DNA from 2 places in the Vibrio sp. KUL78 genome. Region 1 is predicted to be linked to the other one. Evidence: predicted binding sites of a transcription regulator. Region 1 holds the regulator's gene; the other holds the start of a gene.
The links. Region 1 encodes MetJ, which represses methionine synthesis genes. Its sites were predicted from a motif close to TTAGACNTNTANANGTCTAA; they were not measured.
Positions count from the first base shown of each region.

Region 2: a site for MetJ is predicted at 5,180-5,199, ahead of metA (homoserine O-acetyltransferase MetA). Genes of this name have one in related genera too.

Region 1 covers NZ_AP045837.1:3,279,980-3,288,821, forward strand. The annotation lists gene ppc (phosphoenolpyruvate carboxylase) at 1-382, shown strand, start outside; gene AC6I8Y_RS15255 (PadR family transcriptional regulator) at 861-1,400, shown strand; gene metF (methylenetetrahydrofolate reductase) at 1,478-2,368, opposite strand; gene AC6I8Y_RS15265 (bifunctional aspartate kinase/homoserine dehydrogenase II) at 2,838-5,273, opposite strand; gene AC6I8Y_RS15270 (O-succinylhomoserine (thiol)-lyase) at 5,280-6,449, opposite strand; gene metJ (met regulon transcriptional regulator MetJ) at 6,721-7,041, shown strand; gene AC6I8Y_RS15280 (malic enzyme-like NAD(P)-binding protein) at 8,189-8,842, opposite strand, start outside.
Region 2 covers NZ_AP045837.1:2,130,525-2,139,366, forward strand. The annotation lists gene AC6I8Y_RS09895 (glycerophosphodiester phosphodiesterase family protein) at 1-668, shown strand, start outside; gene AC6I8Y_RS09900 (LysR family transcriptional regulator) at 619-1,554, opposite strand; gene AC6I8Y_RS09905 (DMT family transporter) at 1,656-2,582, shown strand; gene AC6I8Y_RS09910 (M20/M25/M40 family metallo-hydrolase) at 2,701-3,807, shown strand; gene AC6I8Y_RS09915 (ribosome recycling factor family protein) at 3,874-4,227, opposite strand; gene AC6I8Y_RS09920 (DUF3859 domain-containing protein) at 4,206-4,643, opposite strand; gene AC6I8Y_RS09925 (AAA family ATPase) at 4,676-5,044, opposite strand; gene metA (homoserine O-acetyltransferase MetA) at 5,229-6,170, shown strand; gene AC6I8Y_RS09935 (hypothetical protein) at 6,251-8,572, opposite strand.

The DNA.
Region 1 (8,842 bases):
GTGTCGCGAATGGCCATTCTTCTCAACGCGTCTAGGCATGCTAGAGATGGTTTACACCAAGTGTAATATGGAAATCTCTCGCTACTACGACAAGCGCCTGGCGGATCCAGAATTGTTGCCTCTTGGTGACAAGCTGCGTGGTCAATTGCAGAAAGATATCGTTGCGGTACTGAACGTAGAAAACCACAACCACCTGATGCAAAGCGACCCATGGGGTCAAGAATCTATTCGCCTGCGTAACATCTATGTTGAGCCTCTCAACATGCTGCAAGCAGAGCTGCTATATCGCACTCGCCAAAGCGAAGAAACCGAATCAGAGCTAGAAGAAGCACTGATGGTGACCATCGCTGGCATCGCGGCTGGTATGCGAAATACTGGCTAAACGATATATTATTTTACAAAAGAGACAAAAGGTCGCACATTGCGGCCTTTTCTTTTTACTGGCATACTTACTGAGAGTTTTGTTAGTTTTTTGAAGTGGTATCGCATTCTATTCCACTTTTTGCTTATATAATTCAGATATAATTACATTTCGCTGTTCGATAAATAAAAAAACACGACGTCAGCAGCGCGGGTCACATGTTCATGTGGCTGTCTAGGTGACAAAGGCTTTAAACACGGTTATTAGTGCCCACATTTGTGCGGTGCGCTGTTCTTTTGTGCGATACACAGTGCTTTGTTAGATGCACAGCTCTTTGTAACACGCATAGCTCTTTGCGAGACAAGTAGCGCTTCGCGCGAGTTTCCCGGAATCACGGCAGATTCCAGGGCGCTTGCTCGGTGCTCACACGTTTAACCGCAAACGCACTTATAAGAACAATATAACTATTACTAAGATTTTGACCATTTGGATTTAAGACATGTCACTACCACACGTTATCCTTACTGTCCTAAGCACTCGTGACGCGACTGGCTACGACATTACTAAGGAATTTTCTGCTAGCATCGGTTACTTCTGGAAGGCAAGCCACCAGCAGGTTTACCGTGAGCTAAACAAGATGGCTGATAAAGCCCTCGTTACCTGTAAACTTGAGCCTCAAGAAGGCAAACCAGACCGTAAGGTTTACTCAATCACTGACGCTGGCCGCGGGGCGCTTGGCGAGTGGTTTGAGCAACCAACCGTACACCCAACCGTTCGTGATGAGTTCTCAGCGAAGCTAGCGGCTTGTGCAGTTCAGCCTTCAGCGGCGTTCCGCATCCAGCTCGAAGAGCTTATCGAAGAGTCTAAAAAGCTGGTTGCACACTACCGTGAGATTGAAGCGGCCTACTACGCAACACCAAGCACGCTAGAGAAGCACGCACGCCTTGAGCGTCTAACTCTTCGTCGCAACCTACTTGCACGTCAAGCATGGTTAGACTGGGCAGAAGAAGCGCTTGCTGAGCTAGAAGCACTCGCGTAATCAACCACTGATTCAACGCATAGCAAAACGCCAGTCTGCAAAGACTGGCGTTTTTTGTTTGGGACTGAAACTCTCGGTTATGCTTCAGGGCGAACGCCAAGTGTGTGACACAGTGCGTAAGTCATTTCTGCGCGGTTTAGGGTATAGAAGTGGAAATCTTTCACACCTTCACGGCTAAGCACACGCACCATGTCGATTGCTTGGCTCGCGCCCACCAATTGGCGAGTCATTAGGTCATCATCGAGACCTTCAAACTGTTTTTGCATCCAACCTGGTACTTTCACCTTGTTCATTGCGGCAAAGCGTGACGCTTGCTTAAAGTTGGTCACAGGCAAAATACCCGGAACAATCTCTACATCGATGCCAGCCGCCACACAGCGGTCACGAAAGCGCAAGTAGCTCTCTACATCAAAGAAGAACTGAGTGATCGCACGATTCGCACCCGCATCCACTTTACGCTTTAGGTTAAGAAGATCCGCTTGTGCACTCTTCGCTTCTGGGTGAACCTCAGGGAACGCGGCAACCGAAATATCAAAGTCGTGGCGAGATTTTAGCAGTTCAACTAGGTCAGATGCATACATGTCTGGCTGACCACCGCCTTCAGGAATATCACCACGCAGGGCAACGATGTTCTTAATGCCATTCGCCCAGTAGTCTTCAGCGATATCGATAAGCTCATCGCGTGACGCGTCAATACACGTTAGGTGCGGCGCTGCCACAAGGCCTGTCTCTGATTTAATTTCTTTGATGATAGAGTGCGTACGGTCACGCTCACCAGAGTTAGCACCGTAAGTCACTGAGACAAACTTAGGCTTGAGTGTTTTTAGGCGATGAACCGATTTCCACAGCGTCTCTTCCATTGTCGGCGTGCTCGGCGGAAAGAACTCGAATGAAACATTAATATTGTCCGATAGCTCAGCAATATTCTGGTTCAAAGCATCAATGTGGCCTGCGTGTGTGTATCCCATGGTCCTCTCCCTAATCACCAAGATTGGTTATCCCATCCAATCTCAGATTAAAACCTGTCTGTCTTTAAATGATGATTTTTTAATTTTTGACGTTTAGACGTCTATATGTCTACAGAATGAAATGAATGGGTTTTAAAGTCAATAGAGGGATTATGAATTTTTTTCATGTGGAGAGTTAGGGAAATTGAAGATGGGGGTGGGAGTGGTTTAGCGGGGGAATAGTTTAGATAGATAAGCGCTGGAAGTTTCGCAGCGCTGGCGCTTTACCCCTCCTAGCCTCCCGGCTACGCGCCCCGCTTGTAAGGGGAGGAACAACGGCTAGCTACGCATCGCCTATGATTTCGCTATAGGCTACGCGACGATAGGAGCGAGCCCGTCATTCTCCCCCTAATATAGGGGGAGCTAGAGGGGGTATAGCTCTTGATCTTTCTTTTGCTTTTGCTTTTGCTTTTGCTCTTAAAGCTCTCAATCAAAAAAAGCTCGACATCAAATTCAAATCCGACTGAATCGCCCCAGCCGTCACTTCACGACCGGCACCAGGGCCACGGATCACCAACGGATTATCTTTGTACCACTTACTCTCAATCGCAAAGATATTGTCGCAAGGTAAAAGGTTTGCCAGCGCATGCTCTTTCGATAGCGCTTCAATCCCTACACGAGCCTTACCTTGTCGATCTAAACGAGCAACATAACGCAGCACTTTGTCTTCACGTTGAGCCTTCTCTAAACGCTCTTGCAAGATCTCGCTAAGCAGCGTGGCTTTTTCAAAGAAGCCCTCGAGTGATAGCTCAGCAAGCTCTTCAGGCACCAAAGACTCCACCTCGACGGCGTCAGGATCGATATCGAGTCCTGACTCACGAGCCAGGATGACCAGCTTGCGCATCACATCAGAGCCATCGAGGTCTGAGCGCGGATCTGGTTCAGTTAAGCCCTGCTGCCACGCTAGGTCGACAAGCTCAGCAAAAGGTACAGAGCCGTCAAACTGCTGGAACAACCACGATAAAGTGCCAGAGAATATCCCTGAAAGCGCAACGATGTCATCACCACTTTCACGCAGGTCGCGAACGGTATGGTTTATTGGTAACCCTGCGCCCACAGTGGCATTGTAGAGCCAGTGACGACCGGTTTTCGAAAACGCATCTTGCACAGCGTGATAGTCATTACTTGGAGCAGAGCCCGCAACCTTGTTCGCTGAGATGAGGTGGAGACCATGCTCTGCGATGCTGACGTATCTTTCCGCCAGTGCCGCACTCGCTGTCACGTCTAACACCACGCCTTCATCATAGCCTTGAAGTGCCGCTAGGCGTTGTAGCCAGATGTCACCTTGGTATTCAATCGCTTCATCTTCATAGCGCGTGAGCACCTGCTGCTCGTCGATGCCATCTTCATCAAACCAATAGGTCTGGCTATCGATAACTGCGACTAAGTTGAAACTCATACCACGACGTTTCTCCAGCTCGCTTTTCTGCTCTTTAAATAGAGATAGCCAGCTTGAGCCAATATTGCCCTTACCGCACAGCGCAACCGCAACACGCTTTTGCGCTTGAAACAGCTGAGTATGGACCGATTTCACGAGAGGTTGAATATCTGATTTACGTAGCACAGCAGCAAGACTCAATTGAGACTCAGCTTCTGAAATAAACTCAACTGGCGCATGTTTAAGTTGCTGATAGAAGCCAAAGCAGTGGTTGGCATTTTTAGTCACGCCAGCGCCTACTGCGGCCAGCATGGAATAGCCTTCTTTGAGCTTAATCTCAGCTTCAATAGCCAGGTCTTGCAGCTCAGTAAGCGCGCCAGAGGCAATTTCCGCGGTATAAGCAAGGCGAAGTCGAGATTGGTCCGCCTGCGCTTCAAACGCTAACGGTGCCAATTGTGCACGCTTAAGACTATTGAGCACTTCAGTCTGCGCACGCTCAAAGTCGTGACCCGCACCAAATGCCAGTTCAATAAGCAAAACTTCATCGAGTGACGTGATGATTTTTGCGCCGCGCCCTGATGCAAGCACACGCTCAATGCGTGTTGACCCGGACTCAGGCTGATAGCTGCAGCGTAGATTCAAGTCCATCGCACTTTGAGCAACAGGCTGAAGCGTACGACTGTGCAATACAGGTGCTGCAAGACGCGCCAGTTCGCTGGCTTCATCTAAACGTAGCAAAGGCAATAGACATGCATCACTCACCACGCGTGGATCCGCGCTGTATACACCTGCAACGTCACTCCATATCGTCACGCATGACACTTCCGCCAATGCGCCAATCACAGTAGCAGAATAGTCAGAGCCATTACGACCCAGCAGCACGGTTTCGCCGCATTCACTTTGCGCCATGAAACCAGTGATCACCACACGGTGATGCGCATGCTGTGCCAATACTTCTTTGATCAGCGGGTAGGATTTAGCGCGGTCTACCTCTGGCTGAGTGCCGAACTCAGCGCGAAGGAAGGCTCTTGCGTCCTGTGCGACTGCAGGCAAATCGCTCTGTCTAAGCAGCGCAGCCAATAGGCGTGAAGACCACACCTCGCCGTGTCCTAATACCGATGCGCGCTCAGCGTCTGTGAGCGGATAGCTAAGCTCACCAAGCGTGCTAAATTCGTCGTGTAACTGAGAGACCAGACCTTCGGCTTCTTCACCGGTTAGTAGTGACTCCACCAGCTCAATCTGAAACTGACGAAGCGCCTGTAGGTGCTCGTGCGCAATGCGCCCATCTTTATTAAGCGCATCTAGAAATTCGATGAGACGGTTAGTGGTTTTACCCGCCGCCGAGACCACGATAAGGTCTTCTTCATTAGAGTAGTCTTTTAAGATAGAGACCACTCGGCGATAACATTCAGGGTCTGCTAAGCTGCTGCCGCCGAATTTGTGCAACTGCTTACCGTGTCTGTTATTCAGGGTACTGCTTTGACTCATGCCGGCTTATCCTTTAAATGCAGATGCTTTCTCAAACGCTTGGGCAAGGTCATCAATCAGATCTTGCGCGTCTTCTAGACCAACAGAGAGGCGAAGGAGCTGCTGAGAAACGCCCGCTTCGGCTAATGCTTCTTCGCCCATCGCACGGTGCGTCATAGACGCTGGGTGACAAATCAGACTTTCGACGCCACCAAGAGACTCTGCGAGCGAGAATAGCTCTAGCTCACCAACAAAGTACTTAAGCTGCTCAAAGCTACCCGCGAACTCAAAGCTCAACATAGAGCCAAAACCAGACTGCTGCTTCTTAGCAATCTCATGACCAGGGTGCTCAGGCAGACTTGGGTGATAAATCACTTTTACCAATGGTTGCGGCTTAAGAAAATCTAGGATCTGTTGCGAGCTCTCTTCATGGACACGCATACGTGCGCCAAGCGTGCGAATACCACGCAAAGTCATGTAGCTATCAAAAGGCGTACCCGTCGCACCGATGCAGTTGCCCCACCATGCGAGCTCTTCTGCGTGCTCTTCGGTTTTGGTGATCACCACACCGCCAATCACGTCAGAGTGACCGTTGATATACTTGGTCGTTGAGTGAATCACAAAGTCTGCACCAAGCTCGAGAGGCTTTTGGTACACAGGTGTCAAAAAGGTGTTGTCTACTGCTACCAGCGCACCGACCTTTTTCGCTTTTTCACACACGGCCGCAATATCGACAACACGCACAAGTGGGTTAGACGGCGTTTCAAGCAAGATAAGTTTTGGTTTTTGCTCAAGCGCAGCATCAAAGGCTTGCTCGTCACTTTGGTCGACAAAGTTAACCTTGAAGTCACCTTTTTGCGCACGCGTGTTGAACAAGCGGTACGTGCCACCATAACAGTCATGGGGAGCAATAATCGTGTCTTCTGGACCTAAGAAAGCAGAAACCCAAAGATTGAGTGCAGAGGTACCACAGTTAGTCACTACCGCGCCTTTACCAGATTCCAGCTCATACAAAGCAGTTTCTAACAAACCTCGGTTTGGGTTTCCTGAGCGGGTGTAATCGTAAGTCGGCACTTCCCCAAAGGCAGGGAAACCATAGTTAGTAGAGAGATAAATAGGTGGCACCACAGCGTGATGCTGGGTATCCGATTCGATACCAGTACGTACGGCTATTGTCGCTGGCTTCCGATTGCTCATAGAAACTTCCTTTCTCAGATCGCATGGCTAGTTGGTGTAACCACAGTGTCTACTTTTACCGGTAATATGGGAACCGGCAAACGCCACAAACGTTAAAGAATTAACATTGCATTAAAATAAATATCCACATTCGTTGCCCCACTTTACTTTCCAAAATGTGAGACGTCAACACTTCTAGACGTCTATATGTCTTTGCTTATGGCAGTAAATCCCGCTAAAATTGCAGCATTCTTATTACTACTATTTATGATTAACAGAGCGAAGGTGTGTAATGGCAGATTGGAATGGTGAATACATTAGCCCATATGCGGAGCACGGTAAGAAAAGCGAGCAGGTAAAAAAAATCACAGTGTCTATCCCGCTGAAGGTGCTAAAGGTATTGACCGATGAGCGTACTCGTCGCCAAATCAATAACCTACGCCATGCAACCAACAGTGAACTATTGTGCGAAGCTTTCCTGCACGCCTACACTGGCCAGCCGCTTCCGACCGACGAAGATTTAAGAAAAGACCGTCCTGATGATATCCCAACAGAAGCGAAAGAGCTGATGACGGCGATGGGGATTGAGTTTGAAGCGTTTGATGAAGAGTAGGTAGCATTCTATTTCTAAGATCATATCTTCAAGTTCATAAGAACTTCCTCCGCTAGCTTCTGTTCAATGAGCGTAGCAACACAGTTCTATAGATACCGTCTCCCTAAAATTATCGTCACCCCTGCGTAGGCAGGGGTCTACTCAAAGCGCATACCAAGCCTCAAGAAGATTCCTGCCTGCGCAGGAATGACGCGCGCTTTAGAGGCATCACGATCAAATTTAGTCACCCCACTAGCCGCGCGCCTGCGCAGGAATGACGCGCGCTTTAGAGTCATCACGGTTAAATTTATCGTCACCCCACTAGCCGCGCCTGCGTAAGCAGGGTCTACTCAAAGCGCGTACCAAGCCTCAGGAAGATTCCTGCCTGCGCAGGAATGACGCGCGCTTTAAAGTCATCACGGTTAAATTTATCGTCACCCCACTAGCCGCGCCTGCGTAAGCAGGGTCTACTCAAAGCGCATACCAAGCCTCAAGAAGATTCCTGCCTGCGCAGGAATGACGCGCGCTTTAGAGTCATCACGGTTAAATTTATCGTCACCCCACTAGCCGCGCGCCTGCGTAGGCAGGGTCTACTCAAAGCGCGCACCAAGCCTCAAGAAGATTCCTGCCTGCGCAGGAATGACGCGCGCTTTAAAGTCATCACGGTTAAATTTATCGTCATCCCACTAGCCGCGCCTGCGTAAGAAGGGTCTACTCAAAGCGCGTACCAAGCCTCAAGAAGATTCCTGCCTGCACAGGAATGACGCACGCTATAGAGTCATCACGGTCAAATTTATCGTCACCCTACTAGCCGCGCGCCTGCGCAGGCAAGGGTCTACTACAAGCGCGCACCAAGCCTCAAGAAGATTCCTGCCTGCGCAGGAATGACGCACGCTATAGAGTCATCACGGTCAAATTTATCGTCACCCTACTAGCCGCGCGCCTGCGCAGGCAGGGGCCTACTACAAGCGCGCACCAAGCCTCAAGAAGATTCCTGCCTACGCAGGAATGACGCGCGTTTTAGAGTCACCACAGTCAAAATGTACTAATGGTCACATAGGTAACACTTTAATCCGGTCACATAAGCAACAACCATTGCACCATTCAATAAGAAAGAGGGTCATCTAGACCCTCTTCTCGTTAAATGCGTTTGGCTTGTGCCACAACCTTAAGCCATATAGCTATCGGGTAACTCAATACGAGCCACGCCAGATTCAACCGCAGCTTTCGCTACCGCTTTAGCCACACGAGGAAGCAAACGCGGGTCCATTGGCTTTGGAATGATGTAGTCCTTACCAAAGGTCAGCGCCTCAACACCTGCGGCATTGAGTACGTCTTGTGGTACTGGCTCTTTCGCTAGCTCACGAATCGCTTCTACCGCTGCTAGTTTCATCTCATCATTAATCTCACTCGCACGCACATCAAGAGCACCACGGAAGATAAACGGGAAACACAGCACGTTGTTTACCTGGTTCGGGTAGTCTGAACGGCCTGTACCCATAATTAGGTCATCACGAACCTGATGAGCAAGCTCAGGTTTGATTTCTGGATCTGGGTTTGAACACGCAAACACGATTGGCTTGTCCGCCATTAGCTTAAGCGCTTCTGGTGGCAACAGATCAGGACCTGATACACCTAGGAATAGGTCCGCGCCTTCGATCACATCTTCTAGCGTGCGCTTATCTGTGTTGTTGGCAAACAGCTCTTTGTATTCGTTAAGATCGTCACGACGAGTGTGGATCACACCTTTACGATCCAGCATATAGATCTTCTCACGCATCGCACCGCATTTGATCAACAGCTCCATACAAGCGATCGCCGC
Region 2 (8,842 bases), 1.1 Mb from region 1:
CTGCAAAACAGCTGGGCATAAAATGGGTTGAAGTTGATGTGCAACCAACCAAAGACAATGTTTTGGTTGTATGCCATGACCACACCGTCAATCGTTGCAGTAACGGCAAAGGACGAGTCGATGAACTGACACTGAAAGAGCTTCAAGCCCTAGATTTTGGTTCTTGGAAATCAGCGGAGTTTCAAGGTGAGTCTATTATCACCCTTGAGGCTCTTCTAGAGTTCTGTGGTGCTAATGACATGTCGATAAACCTAGAAGTTAAGGTCGACAGTCACGACCCAGCCTACGTTGTTTCATTGCTTAAGACTGAGCTTGAGAAAAGCGCTTTTAACAAGAGTAATCTCATTATCTCGAGTTTCAGTAACGACGTGATGCGCGAACTCCACCAAGCAGAACTCGGAATTCGACTAGGCGTGTTAGCAAAGCGCGTCAACCGCAAAACGCTGGCAACCATACTCGATGTCAATGCTTTTAGTTGTCACCTAAATTACAAATGGCTCACCGCCAACCATATCAACATATTGCGAGAGCTCGACGTTGAGATTTGGTGCTATACCGTCAATAATCCAAAATCATTTAAGCACTTAGATAGCGTCGATGCCGTCTTTACCGACTTCCCTACTCGTTTTGAAGGTGCGACGAACCTCGAGACATCGACTCAACCATAAAATCGATAAACGCCCTTCGTCTCGCCGGGGTGAACTTAGATTGGGGAAATTGCATGATGATTTCCCCTTGATAACGAGAGTTTACCCGCCACTCAGGCAATACTTGCAATACCTCTCCGTTGTCTATCGATTCATCGACAACAAACTCTGGAAAAATGCCTATTCCTAACCCCTCTTTCACGGCATTGAGCCGCATCTCAGAATGATTCACAGAGTAACGCCCATGCACCTGAACTTTGACGTTATCTTCATCTTTTGAGAACAGCCAGACATTGTCGTTAGGTTGCTCATTAAGGTACAAACAATCATGATCGAGTAAGTTATTAGGGTGAAATGGGATGCCATGTTCTTGAAGATACGCCTTATTGGCACACAGCACCGCTTTGATTTCACCCAGCGATTTAGCAACTAAATTCTCTCTTGGGAAATGCGTTAACTCGAAGACAAAGTCGAGGTTATGGCCGAACGGATCGATAAACTCATCGCTTACGATCAAGCGAAGCTTCACCTCAGGGTATTTCGCTAAAAACTCGAGCATGAGTGGCTGCAAAATCCGGCGGCTGAATGCTTTAGGTGCCGCGATGCGCAGCTCACCCGTTACCTCACCTAAATCTTGGCTTGTAACATGCACTATGTCTGCGGCTGACTCCATTATCTTTTTGCTGTACTCGTAAACAATTTTTCCCGTTTCGGTGGTCACTTGCTTACGAGTAGTCCGTTCTAACAAATCCGCATTCAATGCTGACTCCAAGCGACTAATCTGGCGACTGACACCCGAAGGCGTGACGCCTAAGCGCTGTGAAGCAGCAGTAAAACTGCCTGACTCTACAACGGTCACGAACGCTGCGATGTCGGGAAGCATTGCCATGAGCTTATTTGTGTCCATTAGTCACAAGTCCTATGAGAATTGGGAGTATTATCACATCCATATTCATAAGTTAGCATAGGTAGACCGACACTAATAATTAACTTTTAGGTAACAGCTAAATGGAAAGGAATTTCGTTAACAAGGTCTCATTTCACTGGGCTATTTTAGGGCTTCTTGCGGTCGCCATCGTTTGGGGAACCAGTTATGGAGTTTCAAAACAGATACTTAGCCATGTATCTGTGCCACAGCTACTGTTTCTTCGGTTTTTGATTAGCTGCTCAATTTTATTCACTATCGCTGTCAATAAAGGACAAATAAGCCACTATATTGACAATCAAAAACAGTATTTGCAGGTGGGCGTCTCAACGGGACTGATTCTAAGCTGCATCTTTGTTACTGAAACCTGGGCGGTCAAACTGGCTCAAGCTGGGCAAGTAGCCGTTCTAATAAGCTTGTGTGTGCTGTTTACACCAATCCTAGAGAAACTCTGGCTTAAGGTTCAGCTACCAAAGGGGATTTTCCTTCTTTGCACTGTCGGTGTGACCGGAATGATGCTGATAGCAGAACCACACCAAGTCGCGCTTCGCTTAGACTTGGGGGTAGGCTTGGTGCTAGTCGCAGCCTTTCTGAGGGGCGTAATGGTCGTTGCCTGTAGAAAAGCGTTTACGAGCACTACCTTCCATGTTGAGTTGATTACCTTAGTTCAGCTTGCCACGGTCACAGTAATGAGCCTAGGGCTTCTCATACTTGATAAAAATTCACCTTCAATGATCACCGTGCTCAGAAGTCTTGATACGCACGGATGGACCAGCCTTCTCTATCTCGCGCTTTGCTGCACGCTCATGGCGTTTTTTATCCAGAACTATGCCGTGAAGCACCTGCCAGCGAGCCAAGCGTCTTTATTGATGGGAACAGAGCCTTTGTTTGGCCTAATATTTGCGACAGTATTTCTTCAAGAGACGATGTCTTTATTTCAATGGATTGGATGTTTTATCGTCATATGCACCACCATTGCAGCTTGTTACAAATTTTCCAAACAAAACTAGGTCAAAAGACAGTCATATTCTCTAAATTGCGGACCTTTCTTTGATTTATCTCAGGTCTTTGGTCTCCAACTAGCGTGTAAAGTGGTCTTCCCCTGTTCCACTAACGTGAAGTGATCCCATGACTCAAGTAAATACAGAACGCCTAGTAAACCATTTTTGTGACCTCGTAAAAATCGATAGCGAATCTGGCAATGAAAAAGCCGTCGCAGAAGCGATTGCTGAGCAACTTGGTGAGCTAGGTTTCGTAGTAAGTAAACTACCTGTACCTGAGCAGTACACAAATGGCTTTAACGTATACGGTCGTCTTGAAGGTAAACAAGAAGGCAGCATCGTATTCAGTGCTCACATGGACACAGTAACGCCAGGCATCGGTATCGAGCCAATTATTGAAGACGGTATTATCCGTTCAAAAGGTGACACCATCCTTGGTGGCGACGACAAATCAGGTATCGTAGCAGTCATGGAAGCTGTGCGCTGCCTACAAGAGCAAAACCGTGAGCACAAAACAATTGAAGTTGCGTTCACTGTGCATGAAGAAGGCGGTCTATTCGGCTCTGAGTACTTCGACATGTCTTACATTCAGTCTAAGAACGCAATCGTACTCGATACAGGCGGCCCAATCGGCACTATCGTAACAGGCGCTCCTGGTCAGCAAAAAATTGTAGCTAAGATCAAAGGCCGTCCAGCTCACGCGGGTCTAGCACCAGAAGAAGGTATCAGCGCAGCTATGGTTGCAGCAGATGCTATCGCGAACATGAAGCTACTGCGAATCGATGAGCAAACAACAGCAAACATCGGCTCTGTGAACGGTGGTCAAGCGACAAACATCGTAATGCCAGAACTGACGGTAGTTGCAGAAGCACGCTCTCTTAACAGCGACAAACTTACAGCTCAAGTCAACCACATGGTAGAAACATTCCAGGCATCGGCAGAGAAGTTCGGCGCCGAAGTTGAAATCGAATCAACACGTGCCTATGACGCATTCGTGATTGCAGAAGATGACGCGCATGTACTGAAGATCAAAGAAGTATTTGCAGCTAACGGTATTGAAGCAAACACCAAACACACTGGCGGTGGTAGCGATGCAAACAACTTCAACGAGAAAGGTCTAACAACAGTTAACCTATCTACTGGTATGTCGAAAGTTCACACGACTGAAGAGTTTATCTCAGTAGAAGACATGGTTAAGATCACTGACTTTGTGATTTCTTACGTGACTGCGTAATTGCCAAAGCAGTAGAAAGCTCAAAACCGTGTTGTACTTATGCCCAATAGGAACAACGCGGTTTTTTTATAAGTCCTCAAACTCATCGATTGCAGCGCGCGCTTCGGCAAGTGTGCAACCAGATTGAAACATCAGGTCCGCAACGGTTATTTCTGGGTCTTTTTCCAGCACTTCTTGAATCGGTGATTTATAGCCTTCAAGGGCTTTATCAACCGCAACGGATATCCACCCAACGTTAGCCTCAAGCGCAAACTTCGTAAGCTGGGTAGCTTCTCCGGTCAACGTCCAATTGCGAGAGCGACGTATACGTTTTAGCGTGCAACCACTATCCGCAGCACACGCCAAAACCGTCGATTTGTCTTCAACGCGGTGAACAAAGCTATTAAGGCGAATTGTGATTAGAAACCGCGATTTTTCCAAAACTGACCTTCATCTCTCGCCGTCACTTTGAATTTTTTCTCAGCAATCACTTTGCCTTGCATCTCAATGACCATGTGCCATTCACCTAGGTTACTTTCCAATCCGTCAACAGGATGAAGCAACTGAATCGTATCGCCTAGGTAGAAATCCCAATCATTGCTGCCTACGTGCTCTTCACCGTCAAATGGAGCAAGGACCTGTCCTTTTTTGCTAAGAACACCCGGATGATAGATGCAATAGCGCACCTTTTCTCCTTTGGCCTTTTTGATATTGACGATAAAACCAAACTCAATATGTTCATCCGCTGGGACTATGGTTGTAAAGTCTTGTATTTTTGGAAGATCTTTTGAGCCAGAGTCCCATGTAGAATAGATGCCGTACGACGTCATTTCGATGACTGGAGAGCGTTTTGCCATAATTAGATTTTTCTGTTTTAAAGTGAATAAGGTTAGTCTTGCCAACGTTTTCGCATCTTGGCGATGACGCTGTCACTCACGCCATGTACGTTCGGGTAACGCTCGTGACAAACGATGACGTCCAACTCGGCCTTGTAGCGTTTAGCCAAATTTTTATATGCCTTCATTTCCCACAGGCGAACGAAGGTATTGGCAACGACCACGTCTTGGTTAGCCGCCAGTGCTTTCTCGACCTGCTGCTGACACCATTCGTGTGCTTCGCCAATCTTGTCCCCGTCGTAACAATATTCACCTTTTTCATTGATAAAATACATATCAGCTTCGAAGTGCAGCGCGTCGAGGGTTTTCGCCAAGGTACTCTTTCCAGAACCTGGAAGACCGCGAATTAACGTGAGTTTCAAACAAGATCACCGCAAAATATAGAAAGTGCTGTGATTGTACCCTGTCTCACCCATGTACGTCATGACGTATTGCATTAAACCGATTACACCTAAGCTAAAATTAACTATCGACAAGCAAAAACGTTTGCGTTAACTTTAGAAGTATAGACGTCCAGAAGACCAAACAGAGCTTAGGGAGAAAGCTGTGCCAATTAAGATTCCCGATCAACTACCTGCCTCTAACGTCCTGCGTGAAGAGAACATCTTTGTGATGTCAGAGTCTCGCGCCTCGACTCAGGAAATCCGTCCGCTTAAGGTATTGATTCTCAATTTGATGCCAAAGAAAATTGAAACGGAAACCCAGTTTTTAAGACTGCTTTCAAACAGCCCACTTCAGGTTGATGTCGAACTTCTTCGTATCGACGACAGACCAAGTAAGAACACGCCAACTGAGCACCTTGATACTTTCTACCGCCAGTTTGAAACTATTAAAAACCGTAACTTTGATGGACTCATTATCACAGGTGCACCACTTGGTTTGGTTCAGTTTGAAGATGTGATCTATTGGGATCACCTACAAACCATCATGAACTGGGCAAGCAAGCATGTTACCTCGACGCTGTATGTCTGTTGGGCGGCACAAGCGGGCCTAAAGCTCTTATTCGATCTTCCCAAACGCACTCGCAAAGAGAAGCTGTCAGGTGTGTATCACCATGAAATTCATGACCCGCACCACCCTATCCTGCGCGGTTTTGATGACACCTTCTTAGCACCGCATTCTCGTTACGCTGACTTTTCACCAGAGTATTTAGAATCACACACAGATCTCGATATTCTGGCAACCTCGGATGTCGCCGGCGTATATCTCGCGGCAACGAAAGACAAACGAAACGTATTCGTGACAGGTCACCCTGAATACGACTCTCATACTTTACATAACGAATACGTGAGAGACTTGGGTGAAGGCATGGAGCCTGCTATTCCAATTAACTACTACCCAAACAACAATCCAGACAACAAGCCGAATGCGAGCTGGCGTAGTCACGGTCACTTATTGTTTGCTAACTGGCTAAACTACTGTGTTTACCAACAAACACCTTACGATCTTGACCACTTTAGTGAAGATGCGTTTACGACTGAAGAGTAACCTTCGTTAGCGATAAGCTTTCTAGTGTTAAAAAGCCCCTCATTAGCGAGGGGCTTTGTTTTATTGAAATAACGCATTAATTATTTGGTGAGTTCATCAAATTTGGCTTTTGCTTCTGCCTCGGTTTGGAAGAAGTAATTCGGTTCATTCTCACGCCATCCGAAGTACGTTTTAAAGCTACCGGTTGCCGCATCAAACTCAGCCAGCGGCATTGTGACGGTGTCGGTACAATAATCGCCAAAGCAAATCATATCCCCGTTGTCAGGAGTCAGCGCAAACAACGCCCCTGGAGCAGCAAGGAATACCAATCCTGTATCCTCGACGGTTAATGTCATGGTTTCCATTTCCCACGTAGGGTTATCATCCAGCGCATTTTCCGAGTACACGTTGTACCAAGTGCGTGCTTTATCGTCTTCGTCGTAAATAAAGCTCTCGGTGAATAGCTCACCATTGTAGGAACTCAGACCTGCGATGTGAGTCTCATCGATGTCCTCAATAGCGACACCGCTTTCCAACACGCTCGCAATCTTATCAGCGAGGTCTGCTACATCTTTAGTACCCCACTCCGCGAACTCATGACCAACCCATAGACCAAACTTCGGCGCGTCAAGTTGCCAGTACGTTACTTTCTGACCGATGTCATCTTGATCTACAGTAAAGTCGTGGCTCTCTAAGGCGTGGTGTTTCCAGTCTGCGACCTCTATAGTCAGCTCATCACTAACATAGTGGTAAGTCGCGGTATATTCGTGGAACAGCACTTTATCTTCACCAGCGGTGTTGGTTTTAGAATCCAACACATATCGCTTACCGCTTGTGGATTCAGTTTTCACACCATCAACCATCTCAACGGTTACCTCGGTCTCATACCAGTAGTTGACCCGCTCATCATTCCAGCCGTAACGATAATCTGCATACTCTTCCCAAACATCGTCGCCTCGCCAAGCCCAAACTGGGCGGGCTTCTATAACTGTGCTCTTTCCTGATGCATAGCTCACTTGCTGACTACGTTCATTCACTGAGCCATCCGCATCCCAGTCTTTTTCAACGACATGAATGGTACTCTCAGCCATGACCGTGGTTGTTCGATTTTCAGCATAACTTGGCTCTGTTGCCTCAACAGACTCAAATCCTTGCGCATCATATTCAACAAAGTTATATCGATAGACTAAGTCTCCAGCATCAGTGAACTCCGTTTTATCCACCTTCGTCTGAATCATATCCATACCAGACATATCGCCATTTTGCACCGCTTCGACGAGATTGATGTCGTCATAGGTTCTTCCAAGATCAACAAGCGAAGGGTCATCGTCTGATGGACTGCCCTCATCAAAGTACTCAATGAACTCCCAGGTTGCCTTATCGTCCGATACTGTACCCATCTTATAAGATTGACCAAAGAAACGAGCGTCTCCATCACCATTCTTATCGATGTTGTATTTGGTTAGCGCGGTAAACGCACCTGTACCATCAAAGTTTTCGGTGACTTGATAGGTTTCGTAAGCGATAGGGTTCCCAGAACCGTCTTTAATAAGTTCGTAGTTAGAATCGGTGAAATAACGCGTCGCTGTTGTGACGACTGTACTGCTGTCATCATCATTTGTCGTGGTAACTTCTTTCCATTCTTCCAGTAGATGCAGCAACTCACCTGTATGCCACTCAACAAAGCTTTCTCGAGACGAACCAACTTTGACCGTTTGACCTTCTTCAGCTTCCTCTTCGGCTTCTTGCTGACGCTTATAGTCCGCTTGCAACTCATCGACGCGTTTGACAGCAACCACTTTTAGCTCTTCCATTGTCTCCGTTGGCACTGTGGTCTCATCAAGAAAATCACCCATCAACGCATCGGTGTCTTCAATGCCATATCCAGCTGCAATTTCTTTCGTCGCAGCATTCATAATAGCCTCAACTTGGGCTTTATCGGCAGTACCTTTTTGTACTTGCTCTAAACTAGACTCTATGCGATCTGCAAGTTCGGTAGTGAACGGCGTCACAGCTGCCGCCGGTGGCGCTGTATCCAAAGCAAGGTCAAGAATAGGCGGCGCCGATAGTATCACCGGTGTGTCATCAAATTCTTCACCCGTGTCGAGATCGATCGCTCCCTCACCAATATACGCTCTGATCGGTGCAGTCTGCGCTTGTTCAATCAGTGACTCCAACACTTGAATAGAATAGCCGCCCGTATCATCGGAAGTGGCATAGGGTTCGCCCTCATCCAGTTTGCGGTTTAAGTTGAGGTCCACGTAAACCGTCGCACCTTGAATATAACCATCAATTACCTTACCCGTCACAGACACGCTTTGTACCGAAGGATCTGCTGGCGTACTTCCTCCATCATCACTTCCACCACATGCGAACAAAACAGAGGAAATGGTGATTGCAAGTAACGTTCTTGTAAAATTCATAACTCCCTTCCTTGTTACAATTTGACACACATTCATCTCGAAGGTTAGTGTCTGAATTGTCACTTGCCAGGCTCTTTTATCAAATAACCACATTAAATATGTGGAATATAGAGCTGGAGCACTAACTGTAGGGGTAAAATGGAAGCAGCCGCTCATTTAGATTGAGCTAACACCAAGATATAATTAACATTTATAACAAAACAACAACATGGATTAAGCGAGGATGGTGATATCGTTTGGAAGCGCATAATGCCGTAATTCAGGCGAGAT